2 regions of the Stenotrophomonas sp. 01N47 genome follow, and region 2 is predicted to be linked to the other one. Evidence: riboswitches for the same ligand, from Rfam matches in the RefSeq annotation. Region 2 holds a riboswitch; the other holds the start of a gene.
What was found. A riboswitch is a leader RNA that binds a small molecule or an ion and turns the genes downstream of it on or off. The one in region 2 is predicted to bind glycine.

Region 1 (10,459 bases), on a different contig from region 2:
CGGCCACGATCGCACGCTGCGTTGGGCGCTGCTGTATGTGGTGGTGGCCGTGGCACTCGGCACCGGGCTGATCTCGCTGCTGAAGTCGCTGGTGCCGATGGACTGCCCGTGGGATCTGCTGCGCTATGGCGGACACGACCCGTTCGTCGGTCTTCTCAGCAGCCGCCCAACCGGCATGGCCGCACGCGCCTGCTTCCCCGCCGGCCACGCAAGCGCGGGATACGCATGGATGTGCCTGTACTTCTTCGCGCTGCTGTGGCGCCCCGCCTGGCGTTGGGCTGGGCTGTGGATCGGCCTCGGCAGCGGCCTGGTGTTCGGCATCGGCCAACAGCTGCGCGGCGCCCACTTCCTTTCGCATGACGTTGCCACCGCCTTGATCTGTTGGCTGCTGTCGCTGGGCCTGTACCTGATGGTCCGCCGCCAGTTGGATCGCTCGGCCCGCCAGGAGGCGATTGCATGAACGCATCGGTCCAACGCTCCTTCCGTCTGCCCACGCTGGCCAACATCCGCGCATGGCGGCCACAGCTGTCCACCGAAGCGTTGATCGTGCTGACCAGCCTGTTCTTCGCTGTGGCCGGCAATGGCCTGTTCTGGCACAGCGCCATGGCCAGCCATCCGGGCAGCCTGCGCTATGCACTTTCACTGCTGTTGCTGCTGCTGGGCGCGCACGGTGTGCTGCTGGGCATCCTTGTGTGGCGCTGGAATGCCAAGGTGGTGATCAGCGTGCTGCTGCTGGTCACCGCGTTTGCCGCGCACTACATGAGCCGTTACCACATCTATCTGGATGCGGACATGCTGCGCAACGTGCTGGCTACCGACCCCAAGGAAAGCCGCGAACTCATGACGGTGTCGCTGCTGTGGCCGGTCCTGCTGCTGGCTGTGTTGCCGATGGTGGTGCTGTGGCGCGTTGACCTGCGCCGCCGCAGCTGGGGCCGCAGCCTGCTGTGGCGCATCGGCTTCCTGCTGGTCGCTGCGGTCACCGTACTCGGTGGCGCGCTGGTGTCCTTCCAGGATGTGTCGGCGCTGATGCGCAACCAGCGCGAAGTGCGCTACCTGGCCACGCCGGCCAATGTGCTGCTGGGGCTGCCGCGTGCCCTGCGCGGCGACAACCCGGTGCAACGCGCGCCGAAGCTGCCGATCGGTACCGATGCCAAGGCGACCCCGCGCGCAGCGACCAGCAAGCCTCGCCTGCTGGTGATCGTGATGGGCGAAACGGTGCGCGCACAGAACTGGGGCCTGAATGGTGGCCGCAATACCACGCCGGAGCTGGCCCAGGCGGCGGTGGTCAATTTCCCGGACATGCACTCCTGCGGTACCAGCACCGAGGTCTCGCTGCCCTGCCTGTTCTCGCCATGGGGACGCCACGAGTACGACGAGAAGAAGATCCGTGCGCACCAGTCGCTGCTGCATGTACTGAACCGCGCGGGCATCGCGCCGCTGTGGCGCGACAACCAGTCCGGTTGCAAGGGCGTATGCGAGGGCCTGGACTTCCAGTCGCTGTCGGACGCGACCACGCCGGGGCTGTGTGCCGATGGCCGTTGCATGGACGAGATCCTGCTGCAGGACCTGGCGACGCAGGTGCGTGCGCGCCCGGGCGACCGGGTGGTGGTGCTGCACCAGCTGGGCAACCATGGCCCGGCCTATTTCGAGCGCTACCCGGCCGCCTTCCGCCGCTTCACCCCGACCTGTGACACCCAGGACATTGGTCGCTGCTCGCGCGAAGAGATCACCAACAGTTACGACAACGCCGTGCTGTACACCGATCATTTCCTGAGCAAGACCATCGGCACGCTGCAGGGCCTGCAGGACTACGACACGGCGATGATCTACCTGTCCGACCACGGCGAATCGCTAGGCGAAAAGGGCCTGTACCTGCACGGTGTGCCGTACGCGATCGCACCGGCCGAGCAGACCCGGGTGCCGATGACGATGTGGTTCTCGCCGGGTTTCGCCAGCAGCCGTGGACTGGACCTGCAGTGCGTGCGCAAGCGCTCGGCCAGCTACACCGACCACGACAACCTGTTCCCGTCGGTGCTGGGGCTGATGCAGGTGAAGACCTCGCTGTACGAGCGGGATCGCGACCTGTTCGCCAACTGCGAGAGTTAGGGTTGTTCGGCAGGGCTTGCAGCCCTGCACCTGCAGAGGCAACGGCAACGGCCGAAGCAACAGCAACAGCGGGGTTCCTGTGGGTAGGCGGGGTGGGTCCGGTTGCGGGGGACGCCGTAAATCCGTCCATGGAGGCTCGGTCGCGCCATCCATGGCGCTCACGCCCCCGCAACCGGACCCACCCCGCCTTCGACAGATTTCCGCTGCTGTTGGTGGGTGCCGACCGTTGGTCGGCACGGGGTCGGATCCGAATTTGAGTCTCGATTTCTGACAGATCTCATCCACGCATGGCGTGGATCTACTGCCATCACCGAATTGCGTCTGGGGCAGAGCCCCCTGAGTCAGGGGGCGGCCGCGAAGCGGCGGGGGTCTGGGAGCTGGTAAGTGGGGCCCACGTTTCGCGCAGCGAAGCGTGGGAGCGACAGCGCGCATGCGATGTCGCGGTCCCTGGGCGCCGCCCGGCCGACTTCCGCCACTTGCGGTGGCAACGCCTGCCCACTAGCCTTCGGCGGTCGTTCACCACCCAAGGATCGCCCGTGAAACACCGTCATCTCCTGCTGGCCGCGGCAGTCGCCGCCGCTACGCTGGCCCTGGCCGCCTGCAAGAAGGAAGCTGCCCCAGGCACCGATACCGCCAGCAGCAGCGCACCGGCCGGCGAAACCGCCGACCAGTTCGTGGCCCGCATCAATGCCGAATTCAAGGCGGCCTACCCGGAGATGACCTCGGCGCAGTGGCTGTCCTCCACCTACATCAACAGCGATTCAGAGCGCATCGCAGCCAAGGCCAACGAGCGTTCGCTGACCCAGCTCAACAGCTGGATCGAGCAGGCCGGCAAGTTCGATGGCAAGCCGATGAGCGAAGACAGCAAGCGCGCGATCCACCTGCTGAAGCTGATGTCGTCGATGCCGGCGCCGCGCGACCCGGCCAAGCTGGCCGAACTGACCCAGATCGCCACCCGCATGGAAGGCAGCTACGGCGCAGGCAAGTACTGCACCGACGCCAACGATCCCAACTCCTGCCGCCAGCTGGGCGAACTGGAGCAGGTGCTGGCGCGCAGCCGCGACTATGACCAGCAGCTCGATGCCTGGCAGGGCTGGCACAGCACCACCAAGAGCATGCGCGGTGATTACCAGAAGTTCGTCGGCCTGGTGAATGAAGGTGCCAAGGGCATGGGCTTCACCGATGCCGGGCAGATGTGGCGCAGTGGCTATGACATGCCGCCGGAGCAGATCGGACCGGAAACCGATCGCCTGTGGGAACAGGTCAAGCCGATGTACGAGCAGCTGCACTGCTATGCGCGCGGCAAGCTGGACAAGACCTATGGCAAGGACAAGGCCGAGGTGGGCAACGGCCTGATCGCCGCGCACCTGATGGGCAACATGTGGCAGCAGGACTGGTCCAACCTGTGGGACCAGCTGGAACCGTACCCGGGCGCTGGCAGCCTGGACATCACCGCGGCGCTGGAGAAGCAGTACCAGACCAACCTGAGCGCGGCGCTGGCCAAGGCCGGCAAGGATGCGAACGTGGCCGCGCAGTACAAGGCGCAGCGCGAGGCCGAACTGCGCACCGCCAAGCAGATGACCGAGCGTGCACAGGACTTCTACGTATCGCTGGGCATGCCGTCGTTGCCGCAGTCGTACTGGGACAAGACCCAGTTCATCAAGCCCGATGACCGCGACGTGGTCTGCCACGCCAGTGCGTGGGACATGAACATGGAAGGCGATGTGCGCACCAAGATGTGCATCAAGCCCAACGAAGAGAACTTCACCACCATCTACCACGAACTGGGCCACATCTATTACGACCTGGCCTACAACCCGCTGCCGCCGCTGTTCCAGGGCGGTGCCAACGATGGCTTCCATGAAGCGATCGGCGACACCATCGTGCTGGCGATGACGCCGAAGTACCTCAGCTCGATCGGGCTGGTCGACGCGCCGACCGAGAGCCGCGAAGCGGTCATCAACAACCAGATGCGCATGGCGCTGTCGGGTGTGTCGTTCCTGCCGTTCGGCCTGATGATCGACCGCTGGCGCTGGGGCGTGTTCGATGGTTCGATCACCGCGGACAACTACAACAAGGCCTGGTGGGACCTGAAGGCCAAGTACCAGGGCGTGGCACCGGCCAGCGCCCGTGGCGAGGAGTTCTTTGATCCGGGTGCCAAGTACCACGTGCCGGGCAACACCCCGTACACCCGCTACTTCCTGGCGCGCATCCTGCAGTTCCAGTTCTACAAGGGCCTGTGCGATGCCTCCGGCTTCAAGGGCCCGCTGCACGAGTGCACCTTCTACGGCAACAAGGAAGCCGGCCAGAAGTACTGGGCGATGCTGAGCAAGGGCGCCAGCCAGCCGTGGCAGGCCACGCTGAAGGAACTGACCGGCTCGGACAAGCTCGATGCCGGCCCGATGATCGAGTACTTCAGCCCGGTCAACGCCTGGTTGAAACAGCAGAACGAAGGCCAGATGTGCGGTTGGCAGGCCAGCGCGGCACCGGCGGCGAAATGAAAAAAGGGCGGATCCGCGAGGATCCGCCCTTTTCCGTTTCGGTAGCGCCGGGCCATGCCCGGCGAGCGCAGCCGCGTAATGAAAAGCCGCCGGGCATGGCCCGGCGCTACCGCGATGACGATCAGTTGCTCTTCTTCGCCGCCAGCTGCGCGGCCAGCGCGGCCTTGAATTCCTCGAAGGTCTGCCCCTTCTCGTTGGCTTCGGCCTGCGCCGCATCGCGCAGCGCATCCGAATAGATCAAACGCACCGGTGTGCCCTGCCGTTCGTGCAGTTCACCGGCCTGCATGATCAGCGCCAGCACCTGGGCGGCACTTTCGCTCTGGCCGGCGATGCGGCCATCCATGCCCAGCACCCATTCGCCATCGCGGCGGACGACGCCGGCCAGCAGCGTGCGCTGCGTGTCGCGCAGTTCGGCATGCGGCTCGACGGGCGAGGCGGTGGCGGCGGCCTTGTTGGCAGCCTGCTGTTCCTGGCGACGGCGCTGGTCGCGGCGGGATTTGGAAGAGGTCGACATCAGTGGGGCTTGCATTGCGGGGGCGCAAGGATAACCCACACCCCCTGCATGCCGGTTCACGCCGGTGCGGTAGCGGCTCAGTCCAGCACCCGCCCCTTCCGCCAGTACCCCATGAAGGTGATCGCGCGGCGATCCAGGCCACAGTCCTTCAGAAGATACCGGCGGATCGCCATCACCGCGCCGGCCTCGCCCGCTACCCAGGCATACAGCGCGCCCTCCGCGCTGGTGTCAGCCTGCTCCCACAGGATCTGCGCGTCGACGTCGATGTCGTCCAGTTCGGCGGCCTCGGCCATGGTCGAGGCCGCCGCCAGCCGCGCCTGCGCCGCCTGCAGCAACCGCTGCCCATGGGCCTGCTGCCCGCGTGGCAACCACACCAGTTCGGCCGTGGCCGGGGCCTTCAATGGCACCGCATCACCGGCCTGGGCGATCTCCAGCAGGGCCAGCGTGCGCGGCGGATCGGCCAGCCCGGCCAGTTCCTCGAGGATGCCGGCCACCGCCGGCAATGCGGTCTCATCGGCCACCAGCAGCACCTGGCCTACCCCGGCTGGCGGCTTCCATTCCCAGCCCTCGCTGCTGTCCGCACAGTCGGCATCGGGGGCCAGCAGCACCACGCGGTCGCCCGGCCGTGCATGCGTGGCCCAGCGCGAGGCCGGTCCGGTCTGGCCATGCAGCACGAAGTCGACGTCGACCTCGCACTCGCCGGCACGCAGCTGGCGGAGGGTAAAGGTGCGCATCGGCGGCCGCGCCTCATCGGGCAGTGCCCGGTAACGGGCATACCAGTCTTCGCCGCCGGGCACGTCCGGCGCGTCCTGGCCGGGCAAGGGGAAAAACACCTTGATACGCTGGTCCGGGCCTTCGGTCTTCATGCGCGCCACGTCGGCGCCGGTGAACACCATGCGGTCCAGGGAAGGAGAAATAACGCGGCGCTCCTTCAGCGCCACCTCGAACAGGCGGTAGGTCTGCTGCGCAGCCATGCGGGTACCTCATGCGACGACATCGGAATGGCTGGCTGCCGTGCACCCACGAACCGGCTCGCTGGAAACCCCAGCCTACTCCCTGCCCGCAGCGCCACAACGGATCCGCGCGTGATGACGCGCCCTACCCCTGCGCGACGCTCAATGCGCCGTGCCGGCTGCCTCTGATGCGCGCTCGCGCTGGTGCTCCCAGTACCAGAACACGAAGCCAGCCGCGAAGAAGCCCGCCTGTCCCAGTGCCAGGTGCAGCGGGTTGTTGTGCAGCAGCGGCGAAACCACGCCAGCCACCACGGTGCTGATCATCAGCTGCACGAACGCCTGCAGCGACGACGCCAGGCCGCGCTGCAGCGGATACATGTCCAGCACCGCCAGCGCCAGGATCGGGAAGATCAGCGCCATGCCCATGCCGCCAAGGAAGATCGGCATCACCGCCCACGGCAGCGCGAACTGCGGCGCCAGGGTGACGTAGCCGATGTTCAGCACGGCAGAGACCGCACACAGGGTGAATCCGAGCGCGACCTGCCGGGTCGGTGTGCTGTGCCCGGCCATGCGCCCGGACAGGAACGAACCGGTGGTCATGCCGCCGATGGTGGGAATGAACAACCACGCAAAGCCACCTTCACCCAGATGCAGGTGCTGCATCACGATGGCCGGCGCCGAGGAGATGTACAGGAAGATGCCGCCGAACCCGATGCTGCCGGCCAGGGCCAGGCGCAGGAACCGCGGATTGAAGCCGATGCGCACGTAATCGCGCAGCAACGTGCGTGGCGACAGGGCGATCCGCGCCTCCACCGGATGGGTTTCCGGCAGGAAGCGCGCGGTGGCCGCCAGCAGCACCAGCGCGAATACCACCAGGAACCAGAAGATCAGCGGCCAGCCGGCACCGCTGAGCAGGATCCAGCCACCGATGATCGGCGCGATGGCCGGGGCGATACCAAACAGCATCGACACCTGGCTCATCAGCCGCTGCGCGTCGTGGCCGTGGTACAGATCGCGGATCACCGCGCGGCCGACGATCATGCCCACGCCGGCCGACAGGCCCTGCAGTGCGCGGAACGCCAGCAGCGTGGTCAGGTCGGTAGACAACGCACAGCCCACCGAGGCGCCGACGAAGATCACCAGGCCGCCGAGGATCACCCGCTTGCGCCCCCACGCATCGGACAGCGGGCCATGGGCCAGGCTCATCAGGCCGTAGAACAGCAGGTAGACGCTGATGGTCTGCTGCACCGCCACCTCGTCCACCGCCAGGCGCTGGGCCAGCTGCGGAAACGCAGGAAAGATGGTGTCGATCGAGAACGGACCGAACATGGCCAGGCCAGCGAGCAACAGGGCCATGCGGCGGGTGGAAGGAGCAACGGCGGCGGTCATCGGGCAAGCGTCCGGCAGGGCCATGCATGACACGCACGGCGGGCGCCGATCCCCTGCAGCAGGGACGGCGCCAGATGAATACGAGAATCCCACCATCATAGGTGGGGAATGCGCGCGATGCCATGCACGGATGCACAGAACGCACGCCCGGGCCATCGGCCATTCAGCCCCGTGAGGCCCGCCCGGGCCACCGTCAGGCGCCGGCAACGAGCTATAATCGGCGGGCAACACGGTGGGAGAAGCAGGTCACCGCTGCCGAAGGCGCAACGCCCGTAATCGCTCAGGCCCGATACCACCCGTAACAGAACTCTGGAGAGACCGGTTCGATCCGGCGCCGAAGGGGCACGAAGCTGCGGTTTTCCGCGCTTTTAAACTCTCAGGCAAAAGGACAGAGGGGCGCCCGCAGACCGCCGACCGGCGGCTTGTGCCCGTGCGTGTGCCCTTTCCTGACGGATCCTTCGCCATGTCCCAGAACACCCCTTCCCTGCGTGAGCTCGAGCACCATTCGGCGTTCGTCGAGCGCCACATCGGCCCCAACGATGCCGAGATCGCGCAGATGCTCGGCGTCATCGGCCACGCATCGCTGGATGCGATGACCGATGCCATCGTGCCGGCCAAGATCAAGTCGCCGGCACCGCTGGCGCTGCCGGAGTCGATCACCGAAGTGCAGGCGCTGGCGAAGATCCGCGCGATCGCCGACAAGAACACCGTGCTGCGGAGCTTCATCGGCCAGGGCTACTACGGTACCCACACGCCGAACGTGATCCTGCGCAACATCCTGGAAAACCCGGCCTGGTACACCGCCTACACCCCGTACCAGGCGGAAATCTCGCAGGGCCGCATGGAAGCGCTGATCAACTTCCAGACCCTGTGCGCAGACCTGACCGGCATGGAAATCGCCAACGCCTCGCTGCTGGACGAAGCCACGGCCGCCGCTGAAGCGATGACCCTGGCCAAGCGCTCGGCCAAGTCGAAGTCGGACACCTTCTTCGTGCACGACGCCGTGCACCCGCAGACGCTGGAACTGCTGCGCACCCGCGCCGAGCCCATGGGCATCGTGCTGCGCGTGGGCACCCCGGCCGAAGCGCTGGAAGCGGAAGCCTTCGGCCTGCTGCTGCAGTACCCGGACACCTTCGGCCAGGTGGGCGACTACAAGGCACTGGTCGATGCCGTGCACGCGCGCGGCGGCCTGGTGGCCGTGGCCACCGACCTGCTGGCACTGACCCTGCTGGCGGCCCCGGGCGAATGGGGTGCGGACATCGTGGTCGGCAACAGCCAGCGTTTCGGCGTGCCGTTCGGCTTCGGTGGCCCGCATGCTGCGTTCATGGCCTGCCGTGACGCCTACAAGCGTTCGATGCCGGGCCGCTTGATCGGCGTCTCGATCGACGCACAGGGCAACCCGGCCTACCGCCTGACCCTGCAGACCCGCGAACAGCACATCCGCCGCGAGAAGGCCACCTCCAACATCTGCACCGCACAGGTGCTGCTGGCGGTGATGGCCTCGATGTATGCGGTCTACCACGGTCCGGAAGGCCTGACCCGCATCGCCCGCCGCACCCATCGCCTGGCCGCCATCCTGGCCAGCGCGCTGCGCACTGCCGGTGTGCAGGTCGGTGCCGACTTCTTCGACACGCTGCACGTCACCGGTGTCGACGCCGGCGCGATCCATGCCAAGGCCCGTGCCGCCGGCTACAACCTGCGTGCGATCGACAGCAGTTCGGTCGGCGTCAGCCTGGACGAGACCGCCACCCGCGCCGACATCGTCGCCGTAGGCGCGCTGTTCGGTGCCACCGTTGATGTGGACGCGCTTGATGCCAGCACCGCCGATGCGCTGCCGGCCGGCCTGCTGCGCCAGTCCGCGTTCCTGACCCACCCGGTGTTCAACACCCACCACAGCGAGCACGAACTGCTGCGCTACCTGCGTTCGCTGGCCGACAAGGACCTGGCGATGGACCGCACGATGATCCCGCTGGGCTCGTGCACCATGAAGCTCAACGCCACCGCCGAAATGATTCCGGTGACCTGGCCGGAGTTCTCGCAGATCCACCCGCTGGTGCCGGCCGAGCAGGCGCTGGGCTACAAGGAACTGATCGATTCGCTGGAAGCGATGCTGGTCGAGTGCACCGGCTACGACGCCGTCAGCCTGCAGCCGAACTCCGGTGCGCAGGGCGAATACGCCGGCCTGCTGGCGATCCGCGCCTACCACCGCTCGCGTGGCGAAGATCACCGTGACATCTGCCTTATCCCGGATTCGGCGCATGGCACCAACCCGGCCTCGGCGCAGATGTGCGGCATGAAGGTCGTGGTCACCAAGACCGATGCCAACGGCAACGTCGACGTCGAAGACATCCGCCTCAACGCCGAGAAGTACAGCGACCGCCTGGCCGCGATCATGATGACCTACCCGTCCACGCACGGCGTGTTCGAGGAAGAGGTGGTGGAGATCTGCGAGATCATCCACAAGCATGGCGGCCAGGTGTACACCGACGGGGCCAACATGAACGCCCTGGTCGGCGTGGCCAAGCCGGGCAAGTGGGGTTCGGACGTTTCGCACCTGAACCTGCACAAGACCTTCTGCATCCCGCACGGCGGCGGCGGCCCGGGCGTTGGCCCGTGTGCGGTCAAGTCGCACCTTGCCCCGTTCCTGCCGGGCAAGCTGGGTGACAACGGTCCGGTCGGCATGGTCAGCGCCGCCAGCTTCGGCAGCGCCTCGATCCTGCCGATCAGCTGGATGTACATCGCGATGATGGGCACCGAGGGCCTGCGCAAGGCCACCCAGGTCGCCCAGCTCAACGCCAACTACATCGCCAAGCGCCTGGCCCCGCACTTCAAGACCCTGTACACCGGTCGCAACGGCCTGGTCGCGCACGAGTGCATCCTGGACGTGCGTCCGCTGGAGAAGACCAGCGGCATCGGTGCCGAAGACGTGGCCAAGCGCCTGATCGACTTCGGCTTCCATGCTCCGACCCTGAGCTTCCCGGTGGCCGGCACGCTGA
Region 2 (10,459 bases):
TCCGGCGTGCTGGCCTGGTGGTTCTGGCTGGCCGCGCACGTGTTCTTCCTGATCGGGTTCCGCAACCGCGTCGTGGTGCTGTTGAACTGGGCGGTGGCGTACTGGAGCTACCAGCGCAGCGCGCGGATCATCTTCGGCGACGACCGCGAAGACCGGCGACCGAAGCGGTAGGTACTGCCGTGGGTGACCTCTCGACCGACACAGTTGATCCACGCCATGCGTGGATGAATTTCTATGCAGGCTGCATGGAGCGCAGCCACGCATGGCGTGGCTCTACTTCGGCTTCGGGTACCACAGCGCGTTGACGATGACCCAGCGCTGCTCGAAGCGGCCCATGTGGAAGTAGTCGACGAACCACGGGGTTTCCAGCCGCACCGATGCGGCGTTGCCGGTCACGTCCAGCACCGTGCAGCGGCGATCCCATTGATCTTTCGGGGTCTTCAACGCGCCCTGCTTCGTCAACGCAACCAGCTCTTCCTTCGACATCCGGCGCAGGCCCAGGCGTTCGTCCGGTGTATCACCGAGCACCGCACGTTTGGCCAGGTCCGGATGCAGGGAACGGGCGACGCGCTGCGGGTCGGCCTCCAGCTGGCCATCCACGTAGTCATGGCAGGTGGCTTCGATGGCTGCGATCGTGGCGGCGTCGGCGGCAGGGCTTGCTGCTGCGGAAAGTGCGAACAACAGGGCAACGGTGGACATCCGGGTCTCCAGCGCTGAGGGCTGGGCGATCATGGCATGGCCGGATGCGCCCCATCCACGCATGGCGTGGATCTACTGCAACAGCCACGCCAGTTTGCGTTCGCGCGGCTGCCGCTTGAGCTCCCATTCGGCACGTGAGGCCGCTGCCCGGTCCGGGTACTCGCGCACCGCCAGGACCCGCAGTGGTGGCCGCGACCGGGTGTAGCGGGCCCCCTTGCCGGCCTGATGGGCAGCAAAACGGGCCTGCACGTCGGTGCTGATGCCGGCGTAATAGCTGCCGTCTCGGCATTCGAGCAGGTACAGGAACCACGGGCGGGAGGGCGAATCCATGGCCGGATTATGCCGTGCTGCACTGCAGCGGATATACTGGCGACCGAATGCAGGAGAGAGGCGCCGCGCTGGCGCCCGCCGAAGGCGCAGGCTCCCATGATCGCTCAGGCCGGTGGGCTGGAATCCCACCAACCATGCATTCGACTCGCCGAGCTGGAGAGAGGTCACCGGGCACGCCCGGGACGATCCGCCGAAGGGGCACGCGGCTCACGCCGCTGAACTCTCAGGCAAAAGGACAGCGGGAGCGGCACCGGTCATCGTCATCCCGTCATTGCGCAGGCAGTGGCGGTATGTGCGCATGGCCGGCCCCACCGCGCCCGGAGCCTGTCCCATGCTGCTGTCCATCATCTACCTGATCGCCATTTCCGCCGAAGCCATGACCGGCGCCCTGTCTGCCGGCCGCCGCCGCATGGACCTGTTCGGCGTGGTCATGATCGCCTGTGTCACCGCCCTCGGCGGCGGCTCGCTGCGCGACATCCTGCTTGGCCACTATCCGCTGGGCTGGGTGAAACACCCGGAGTACCTCGGTTTCACTGTGTGCGCCGCACTGATCGCCACCTGGGTGGCGCGCTGGATGCACCACTTCCGCCGCACCTTCCTGGTGCTCGATGGCCTGGGCCTGATCGCCTTCACCCTGATCGGCTGCTCGATCGCGCGCGAGGCCGGCCATGCACTGCCGATCGTGCTGATCGCCGGCATGCTCACCGGCGCCTTCGGCGGCGTGCTGCGCGACATCCTCTGCAACGAGGTGCCGTTGATCTTCCAGAAAGAGCTGTACGCCATCATCTCGCTGCTGACCGGTGCGGTGTATCTGCTGTTGCTGCACTGGGGCGTGGCCGATGCTACGGCGATCCTGTGCTGCCTGGGTGGTGGTTTCGCTGTGCGTCTGCTGGCCATCCACTACCGCTGGGAAATGCCCAAGTTCGTGTACCACGACGAAGTGCATTGATCGTTTGACGGTGGTGCCGGCCGCTGGCCGGCAGCACTGCGCACGCCTGCAGATTCCAGCAGGTTGCCAGCCGGCAGCCGGCATTTCTGGTTGGGTCGCATGACCAAGGTCACGCGGCGACGGCCCCCGTAAACCGCTACCATTAGCGCCCCGTCGCACGCGCGACGGCATCCAGCCACGCCGCGTCCGCGGCCCCGCCAGACAATCCCCCTCCCCCGCTGCCCGTGGCCCTTCGTGGTGCCGACGGGCCCGCATGACCCTGCGTGCGCGCAGGGCGCAGGATGCCCATGTCTGTCGCCGAAAATTCCCGCTCACGTCGTGCCCGCCTGTTGCTGGTCGTTGCCGGTCTTGCCCTTGTCGCTGGCCTGGCGTGGTGGCTGTGGCCGCGGGCCGAGGCGGGCAGTGGCGAAGCCGGCAGCGGCAAGACGGTGCCGGTACGCATCGCCCTTGCCAGCGCCGAGCCGCTGGTGCTGCGGATGAAGGCGGTCGGTACGGTCACTCCGCTGCACAGCGTGGTGGTGCGCAGCCGCGTGGACGGCGAACTGATGCGCCTGCATTTCCAGGAAGGTCAGCAGGTCAACGCCGGCGACCTGCTGGCACAGATCGATCCCCGCCCCTACCAAGTGAAGCTTGCGCACGCACAGGGTACGCAGCAGCAGAACATGGCCGAGCTGGAGAATGCCGAGCGCCAGCTGCAGCGCTACCGCGAACTGCAGCGACAGAACTACGTGTCGGCACAGGAACTGAGCGACCAGCAGAGCAAGGTGCGGCAGCTGCAGGGGCGCCGCCTCAGCGACCAGGCATCGGTGGACGAAGCACGCCTGCAGTTGCAGTACACGCGCATCATCGCCCCGGTCAGCGGCCGTGTCGGCCTGCGCCGGCTGGACGTAGGCAACCTGGTGCACGCCAGCGATACCGAAGGCCTGGTCACGCTGGCGCAGACGGCGCCGATCAGCGTGCTGTTCACCGTGCCCGAGCCGGAGCTTCCCGCCCTGCTCGATGCGGTGCAGGCGCAGCCGGCGCTGGCGGTGGAAAGCTGGGACCGCGAAGAACGACGGCAGCTCGCCAGCGGCACCCTGTCCAGCGTCGACAACCGCATCGATACCGCCACCGGCACGCTGAAGCTGCGCGCGCAGTTCGACAACACCGACCAGGCGCTGTTCCCCAACCAGTTCGTCAATGTGCGCCTGCAGCTGGGTGAGCATCCCGCGCTGCTGATTCCCGATGCTGCCGTGCAGTTCGGCAGCCAAGGCAACTACGTGCACATCGTCGACAAGGACAACAAGGCACAACGTCGCTCGGTGCTGCTCGGCCCGGCCGACGACGGACGCGTGGCGGTGCGTTCCGGCCTGGTGGCTGGTGACAAGGTGGTGATCGAAGGCATCGACGGGCTGGAAGACGGCACCGCGGTGGAGATCATCACCGAGGAGGCATCGACCAAGGCCGGCGCATGAACCTCTCGCGCGCCTTTATCCTGCGCCCGGTCGCCACCACCCTGCTGATGGTGGCGCTGCTGCTGTCCGGGGTACTGGCCTATCGCCTGCTGCCGGTGGCGGCGCTGCCGCAGGTCGACTACCCGATCATCCAGATCACCACGCTGTACCCCGGTGCCAGCCCCGAGCTGACCACGCGCACCATCACCGCGCCGCTGGAGCGCCAGCTCGGGCAGATTCCCGGCCTGAAACAGCTGTCGTCCACCAGTTCCGGTGGTGCCTCGGTGATCACCCTGCAGTTCGGCCTGGAGGTGTCGCTGGGTGTGGCCGAACAGGACGTGCAGGCGGCAATCAACGCGGCCGGCAGCTTCCTGCCCGGTGATCTGCCGGTGCCGCCGGTGTACCGCAAGGTCAATCCGGCCGACACGCCGATCCTGACGCTGGCGGTGACTTCGCAAGGCCTGTCGCTGCCGCAGGTGCACGATCTGGTCGACACCCGCATCGCCCAGCGGTTGGCACAGCTGCCGGGGGTGGGCCTTGTCAGCCTGGCCGGTGGCCAGCGCCCCGCCGTGCGCATCCAGGTCAATCCGGGCGCACTGGCCGCCAACAACCTGGGCATGGACCACATCCGCACCGCGATCGCCGCAGCCAACGTCAATCTGCCCAAGGGTAGCTTCGATGGCCCGATCCGCGCGGTGATGCTCGATGCCAACGACCAGATGCGCAGCGTGGCCGAATACCGCGCACTGGTGCTGGCCTGGCGCGAGGGCGCACCGCTGCGGCTGGGCGATGTGGCGACCATCACCGATGGTGCCGAGAACCGCCAGCTGGCGGCATGGAGCGGCACCACCCCGGCGGTGCTGGTGAACATCCAGCGGCAGCCCGGCGCGAACGTCATCGCCGTAGTCGAACAGGTGCGTGCCTTGCTGCCGCAGCTGCAGGCCACGCTGCCGGCCGGCGTGCAGATGACCGTGCTCAGCGACCGCACCGAATCGATCCGTGCTTCCGTGCGCGGCGTACAGAAGGAACTGGTGCTGGCCATCGCGCTGGTGGTGCTGGTCACCTGGGTGTTCCTGCGCAACCTGCCGGCCACGCTGATTCCCAGCGTGGCGGTGCCGCTGTCGCTGATCGGTACGTTCGCGGTGATGCTGCTGGCCGGCTATTCGCTCAACAACCTCACGCTGATGGCGCTGACCATTGCCACCGGTTTCGTGGTGGACGATGCAATCGTGATGCTGGAGAACATCGCCCGCCACCTGGAAGACGGCGAGAGCCCGCGCGAGGCGGCGCTGAAGGGAGCCAGCGAGATTGGCTTCACCCTGGTGTCGCTGACGGTCTCGTTGATCGCCGTGCTGATCCCACTGCTGTTCATGGCCGGCCTGGTGGGCGCGCTGTTCCATGAGTTCGCAGTGACGCTGGCGGTGGCCATCGGCATCTCGCTGCTGGTGTCGCTGACCTTGACGCCGATGCTGTGTGCGCGCTTCCTGAAACCACATGCCAAAGGGTCAGAGCCCCACGGGGATCTGACCCCGCCCGGGTCGGATCCGGTCAGGGCTCCGACCCCGAAGCGCGACGTGTTCGATCGCATCATTGCCCTGTACGACCGGCAGCTGCGCTGGGTGCTGCAGCGCCAGCCACTGATGCTGCTGGCGACCGTGGGCACGCTTGCGCTGACGGTGGCGCTGTATTTCGCCGTGCCCAAGGGCTTCTTCCCGGTGCAGGATGCCGGCCTGGTGCAGGGCATCAGCGAAGCCCCGCAGGCGATCTCGTTCCAGGCCATGCGCGAGCGCCAGCTTGCCCTGGCCACGGCCATCGAACAGGACCCAGCCGTGGCCAGCCTGTCTTCCTACATCGGCGTGGACGGCAACAATGCCGCCCTCAATACCGGCCGCCTGCTGATCGAACTGAAGCCACACGGCGAGCGCGAGAACGCCGACGTGGTGATGGCGCGGCTGCAGCAGCGCGTGGCCAGGATTCCCGGCATCACCCTGTATCTGCAACCGGTGCAGGAGCTGGGCATCGAAGACCGCATCAGCCGCAACCAGTACCAGTTCACCCTGACCACGCCGGACCTGCAGACGCTGGAAACCTGGACACCGAAGCTGCTGCACGCGCTTCGCCAGTCGCCCGCGCTGCGCGATGTGGCCAGCGACCTGCAGATGCAGGGCCGACAGGCCAGGGTGAGCATCGACCGCGATGCCGCCGCACGCTTGGGCGTAAGCGTGGAAGCGGTGGCCGACGCACTGTACGACGCCTACGGGCAACGGCAGATCTCCACCATCTTCACCCAGGCCAGCCAGTACCGGGTGGTGCTGGAGGCCGATCCGGCACGACAACCGGGGCCGGAGGCGATCAGCGGCCTGCGCGTGCGCAGCAGCAACGGCCAGACCGTGCCGCTGGGTGCAGTGGCGCGCGTCGAGCAGGGGCCGACGGCACTGCTGCGCAACCATGTCGGCCAGTTCCCGGCGGCCACGCTGTCGTTCAACCTTGCGCCCGGCGCATCGCTGGGTGAAGCGGTGGATGCGGTGCATGCTGCGCAGGCGCAGGTGGCATTGCCGCAGAGCATCGAGCTGCGCCTGCAGGGTGCGGCGGCGGCCTTCAGCAGCTCGCTGTCGAGCACGCTGTGGCTGATCCTTGCCGCCGTGGTGGTGATGTACATCGTGCTGGGCGTGCTCTACGAGAGCTTCATCCACCCCATCACCATTCTTTCCACCCTGCCCTCGGCGACCGTGGGCGCCCTGGCCGCGTTGTGGGTGAGCGGCCGCAGCCTGGACCTGATCGCAGTGATCGGCATCGTGCTGCTGATCGGCCTGGTGAAGAAGAACGCAATCATGATGATCGACTTCGCCTTGGACGCGCAGCGCACGCGCGGCATGATTCCGCGTGAAGCGATCCACCAGGCAGCGCTGCTTCGCTTCCGGCCGATCCTGATGACCACCCTTGCCGCGCTGTTCGGTGCGGTACCGCTGATGCTGGCCAGCGGCTCGGGCGCCGAGCTGCGGCAGCCGCTGGGCTGGGTGATGGTGGGCGGCCTGATGGTCAGCCAGGTGTTGACGCTGTTCACCACGCCGGTGATCTACCTGGCCTTCGACCGTCTGCAGCGTCGCCGCGCGGCGGTACCCGCAACAGCAGAGGAGGCCAGCGCATGACCCCTGTGGCACGCCTGGCACAGGCCTGCGTGCAGCGTCCGGTGGCGACCCTCCTGCTGGCGGTGGCGCTGGTACTGGCCGGCCTGCTGGCGCTGCGCCTGCTGCCGGTGGCACCGCTGCCCCAGGTCGACTATCCCGCCATTGAAGTCAGTGCCAGCCTGCCCGGCGCCTCGCCCGAATCGATGGCGGCCACCGTCGCCACGCCGCTGGAGCGTGCGCTGGGCAGTCTGCCCGGCATCTCGCGCATCGACTCGGCCAGCACCCAGGGGCAGACCGAGATCGAATTGAAGTTCGTGCTCGGCCGCGACATCGACGAGGCCGCGCGCGAAGTGCAGGCCGCGATCAACCTCGCCCGCGGCCAGCTGCCCAGCGGCATGCCGGGCATGCCGCAGTACCGCAAGGTCAACCCGTCGCAGGCGCCGATCCTGGCGCTGGCGTTGACCTCCGATACGCTCTCGCCGGGCCAGCTGTACGACCTGGGTTCGACCGTGCTGGCGCAGAAGCTGTCGCAGGTACCCGGCGTGGGCGAAGTGCAGGTGGGCGGCAGCGCGCTGCCGGCGGTTCGCGTGTCGCTGGACCCCAATGCCCTCAATCACGCAGGTCTGGCGCTGGAGGACGTGGCACAGGCGATCAGCCGCGCCAATGCAGTGCGCCCACTGGGTGCGGTCGCGGGCGCGCAGCAGCACTGGCAACTGGAGGCACCGCTGCAACTGCGCCAGGCCGCGCAGTATCGCCAGCTGGCGCTGAAGGCCAGCGATGACCGCCTGCTGCGGCTGGGCGATGTCGCTGCCGTCGCCGATGGCGTGGAGGACCGCTATGCCAGTGGCTTCCACAACGAACGCCCCGCCGTGCTGCTGATCGTCAGCCGCCAGCCCGGCGCCAACATCATCGCCACCGTCGATGCGATCCAGGCGCAGTTGCCGCAGCTGCACGCCCTGCTGCCCAGCACGGTGGACATGCGCCTGGTGATGGACCGCTCGCCGGTGATCCGCGCCACCCTGCATGAAGCAGAAGTGACCCTGCTGCTGGCGATCGCGCTGGTGGTGCTGGTGGTGCTCGGCTTCCTTGGCCACTGGCGTGCGGCCCTAGTACCCAGCGTGGCGATTCCGGTGGTGCTGTTCGGCACGCTGGCGTTGATCGCGCTGATGGGCTTCTCGCTCAATACGCTCTCGCTGATGGCCCTGATCGTAGCGGCGGTACTGGTGGTTGACGACGCCATCGTGGTGCTGGAGAACATCGCGCGCCATCGCGAACTGGGCGCCGACCGCTGGCAGGCGGCGGTGCGCGGTGCATCGGAAGTGGGCGCTACGTTGCTATCGATGAACCTGGCGCTGGCAGTGGTGTTCGTCTCGATCCTGTTCCTGGACGATTTCGTCGAGCGCCTGTTCCGCGAATTCTCGCTGACCCTGGTGGCGGCGATGACGGTGTCGGTGCTGGTGGCACTCAGCCTGGTGCCGATGCTGTGCGCGCGCCTGTTCGTCGATGACGCACAACAGCCCACGCGCTGGCAGCGCGGCAGCAATGCGCTGTTCGAGCGCGTGCGTGGCGCCTATCTGCGCACCCTGCAGGCCAGCCTGCGGCAACTGCGCTGGCCATTGCTGGCCTTCGTGGCAGTGATCGCACTCAATGCCTGGCTGTTCCAGCAGGTACCCAAGGGCATCGTTCCGCAGCAGGACACCGCACAGCTGCGCGGCTTCGCGCGTGGCGATGACGGCCTGTCCTTCCAGGCGATGCAGCCGAAGATCGATGCCTACCGCAGACTGCTGCTGTCCGACCCGGCCATCGAGGACATCATCGGGTATATCGGTGGCAGCAACGGGGTCAACAACGCCTTCATCATGATCAAGATGAAGCCGCTGGCCGAGCGCGGCGTCTCCAGCCAGCAGGTGATCGACCGCCTGCGTGCGCGTCTGCCCAAGTTGCCCGGGGGCAACCTCTATCTGTGGGTGGACCAGGACATCCGCCTGGAAGGCGCCGGCAGCAGCGGCAAGTACGAATTCCAGTTGCTCTCGGCCGATACCGCGCCACTGCGCCAATGGGCACCGAAGGTCGCTGCTGCGCTGCGTGGCCTGCCGGAACTGGTGGACGTGGAAGCGCAGGGCGAGGCCGGCATGCGCCAGGTGATGCTGGACATCGACCGCGAGGCAGCGGCGCGCCACGGCGTGGACCTGCGCACCGTAGCCAACATGCTCAACAACGCCTTCAGCCAGCGCCAGGTCGCCACGTTGTACGACAGCCTCAACCAGTACCGGGTGGTGATGGAGCTGGACCCGAAGCACACCCAGGACCCGGGCACGCTCGCACGGCTGCAGGTGATCGATGGCAGCGGCCAGCGCATTCCCCTGTCGAGCATCGCCAGCTGGCGCTATGGCATGGCGCCGGACCGCGTGTACCACAGCGAGCAGTTCGCCTCGATCTGGATCGAGTTCGCGCTGGCACCCGGCGTGGGCCTGGAACAGGCCACCCGGGCGATTGATGCGGCGATGGCCAAACTGATGCTGCCGCGCTCGGTGCAGGCCAAGCTGTCCGGCGAGGCCGGCGGCCTGGAGCAGCTGCGTTCGCGCCAGTTGTGGCTGGTACTGGGTGCGACGCTGGCGGTGTACCTGGTGCTGGGCATCCTCTACGAGAGCTTCCTGCAGCCCTTGGTGATCCTGTCCACGCTGCCGTCGGCCGGCATCGGTGCGCTGTTGGCGCTGTGGCTGTTCGGCAACGAACTGAACCTGATCGCCCTGCTCGGCCTGTTCCTGCTGGTGGGCGTGGTGATGAAGAACACGATTCTGCTGGTCGACTTCGCCCTGGCCGGCGAACGCCGCGGGCTGAGTGCGCAGGATGCAGTGATGGAAGCGGCACGATTGCGCCTGCGGCCGATCCTGATGACCTCGCTGGCAGCACTGCTGGGTACGTTGCCGCTGATGCTGGCCAACGGTGAAGGTTGGGAGCTGCGGCAGCCGCTGGGCATCGCCATCGTCGGCGGGTTGCTGGTCAGCCAGTGGTTGACGCTGTACACCACGCCGGCGATGTATCTGGCGTTGGCGCGAGTACGGGCGGGGCGGTGAGCGAGGTGGCTTCATCCACGCATGGCGTGGGTCTACTGCGGCCATCGCCGGTTCGGGTCTCACACCACCCCGGCGATGTACCTGGCGCTGTCGCACATACGCAGCGCCAGGCGCATCGCCGGTGCAGACGGGCCGGTCTCCAACTCCGACCGGCCCTGATCGCGGCCGCACCCCCGCAGGCGCTGGCCGCCATCCACACACGTGCCGCACTCAAGCGGCTTCGGACACCTTCACTTCACGGCGGGCGCGCACGGCAGCGGCGAGCCGCTCCAGCACCTGCACGGTGGTGTCCCAATCAATGCAGCCATCGGTGATGCTCTGGCCGTAGACCAGCGGCTGGCCTTCGACCAGCTCCTGGCGGCCACCCACCAGATGGCTTTCGACCATCACACCGACGATGCGCTGCTCGCCATCTTCCAGCTGGATGGCGATGTCTTCGATCACCTTCGGCTGGTTTTCGTGATTCTTCAGGCTGTTGGCGTGGCTGGCATCGATCATCAGGCGCGTCGGCAGCTTGGCCTTGGCCAGTGCCTGACAGGCATCGGCCACGCTGGCCGCGTCGTAGTTCGGCTGCTTGCCACCACGCAGGATCACATGGCAGTCCGGGTTGCCGGTGGTGGAGACGATGGCCGTGCCACCCTGCTTGGTGACCGACAGGAAGTGATGCGGATTCGAGGCTGCGCCCACGGCATCGGCGGCTATCTTGACGTTGCCGTCCGTGCCGTTCTTGAAGCCAACCGGGCACGAGAGCCCCGACGCAAGCTCGCGATGCACCTGGCTTTCGGTGGTGCGTGCACCGATCGCGCCCCATGCCACCAGGTCGGCGATGTACTGCGGCGAGAT

Region 1: it holds a riboswitch for glycine, as region 2 does, so the genes downstream of both, gcvP (aminomethyl-transferring glycine dehydrogenase) here and AC1DKR_RS13875 (trimeric intracellular cation channel family protein) in region 2, are expected to answer to the same signal.

What each region holds. Positions count from the first base shown of each region.
Region 1 is NZ_JBFTQU010000004.1:80,321-90,779, reverse strand. It holds gene AC1DKR_RS08535 (phosphatase PAP2 family protein) at 1-460, shown strand, start outside; gene AC1DKR_RS08530 (phosphoethanolamine transferase) at 457-2,106, shown strand; gene AC1DKR_RS08525 (M2 family metallopeptidase) at 2,643-4,607, shown strand; gene AC1DKR_RS08520 (hypothetical protein) at 4,729-5,121, opposite strand; gene AC1DKR_RS08515 (siderophore-interacting protein) at 5,199-6,095, opposite strand; gene AC1DKR_RS08510 (multidrug effflux MFS transporter) at 6,237-7,463, opposite strand; glycine riboswitch at 7,763-7,865, shown strand; gene gcvP (aminomethyl-transferring glycine dehydrogenase) at 7,927-10,459, shown strand, end outside.
Region 2 is NZ_JBFTQU010000006.1:72,938-83,396, forward strand. It holds gene AC1DKR_RS13860 (NAD(P)/FAD-dependent oxidoreductase) at 1-171, shown strand, start outside; gene AC1DKR_RS13865 (nuclear transport factor 2 family protein) at 274-699, opposite strand; gene AC1DKR_RS13870 (GIY-YIG nuclease family protein) at 772-1,029, opposite strand; glycine riboswitch at 1,070-1,159, shown strand; glycine riboswitch at 1,173-1,276, shown strand; gene AC1DKR_RS13875 (trimeric intracellular cation channel family protein) at 1,361-1,978, shown strand; gene AC1DKR_RS13880 (MdtA/MuxA family multidrug efflux RND transporter periplasmic adaptor subunit) at 2,266-3,432, shown strand; gene AC1DKR_RS13885 (multidrug efflux RND transporter permease subunit) at 3,429-6,560, shown strand; gene AC1DKR_RS13890 (efflux RND transporter permease subunit) at 6,557-9,616, shown strand; gene AC1DKR_RS13895 (3-deoxy-7-phosphoheptulonate synthase) at 9,827-10,459, opposite strand, start outside.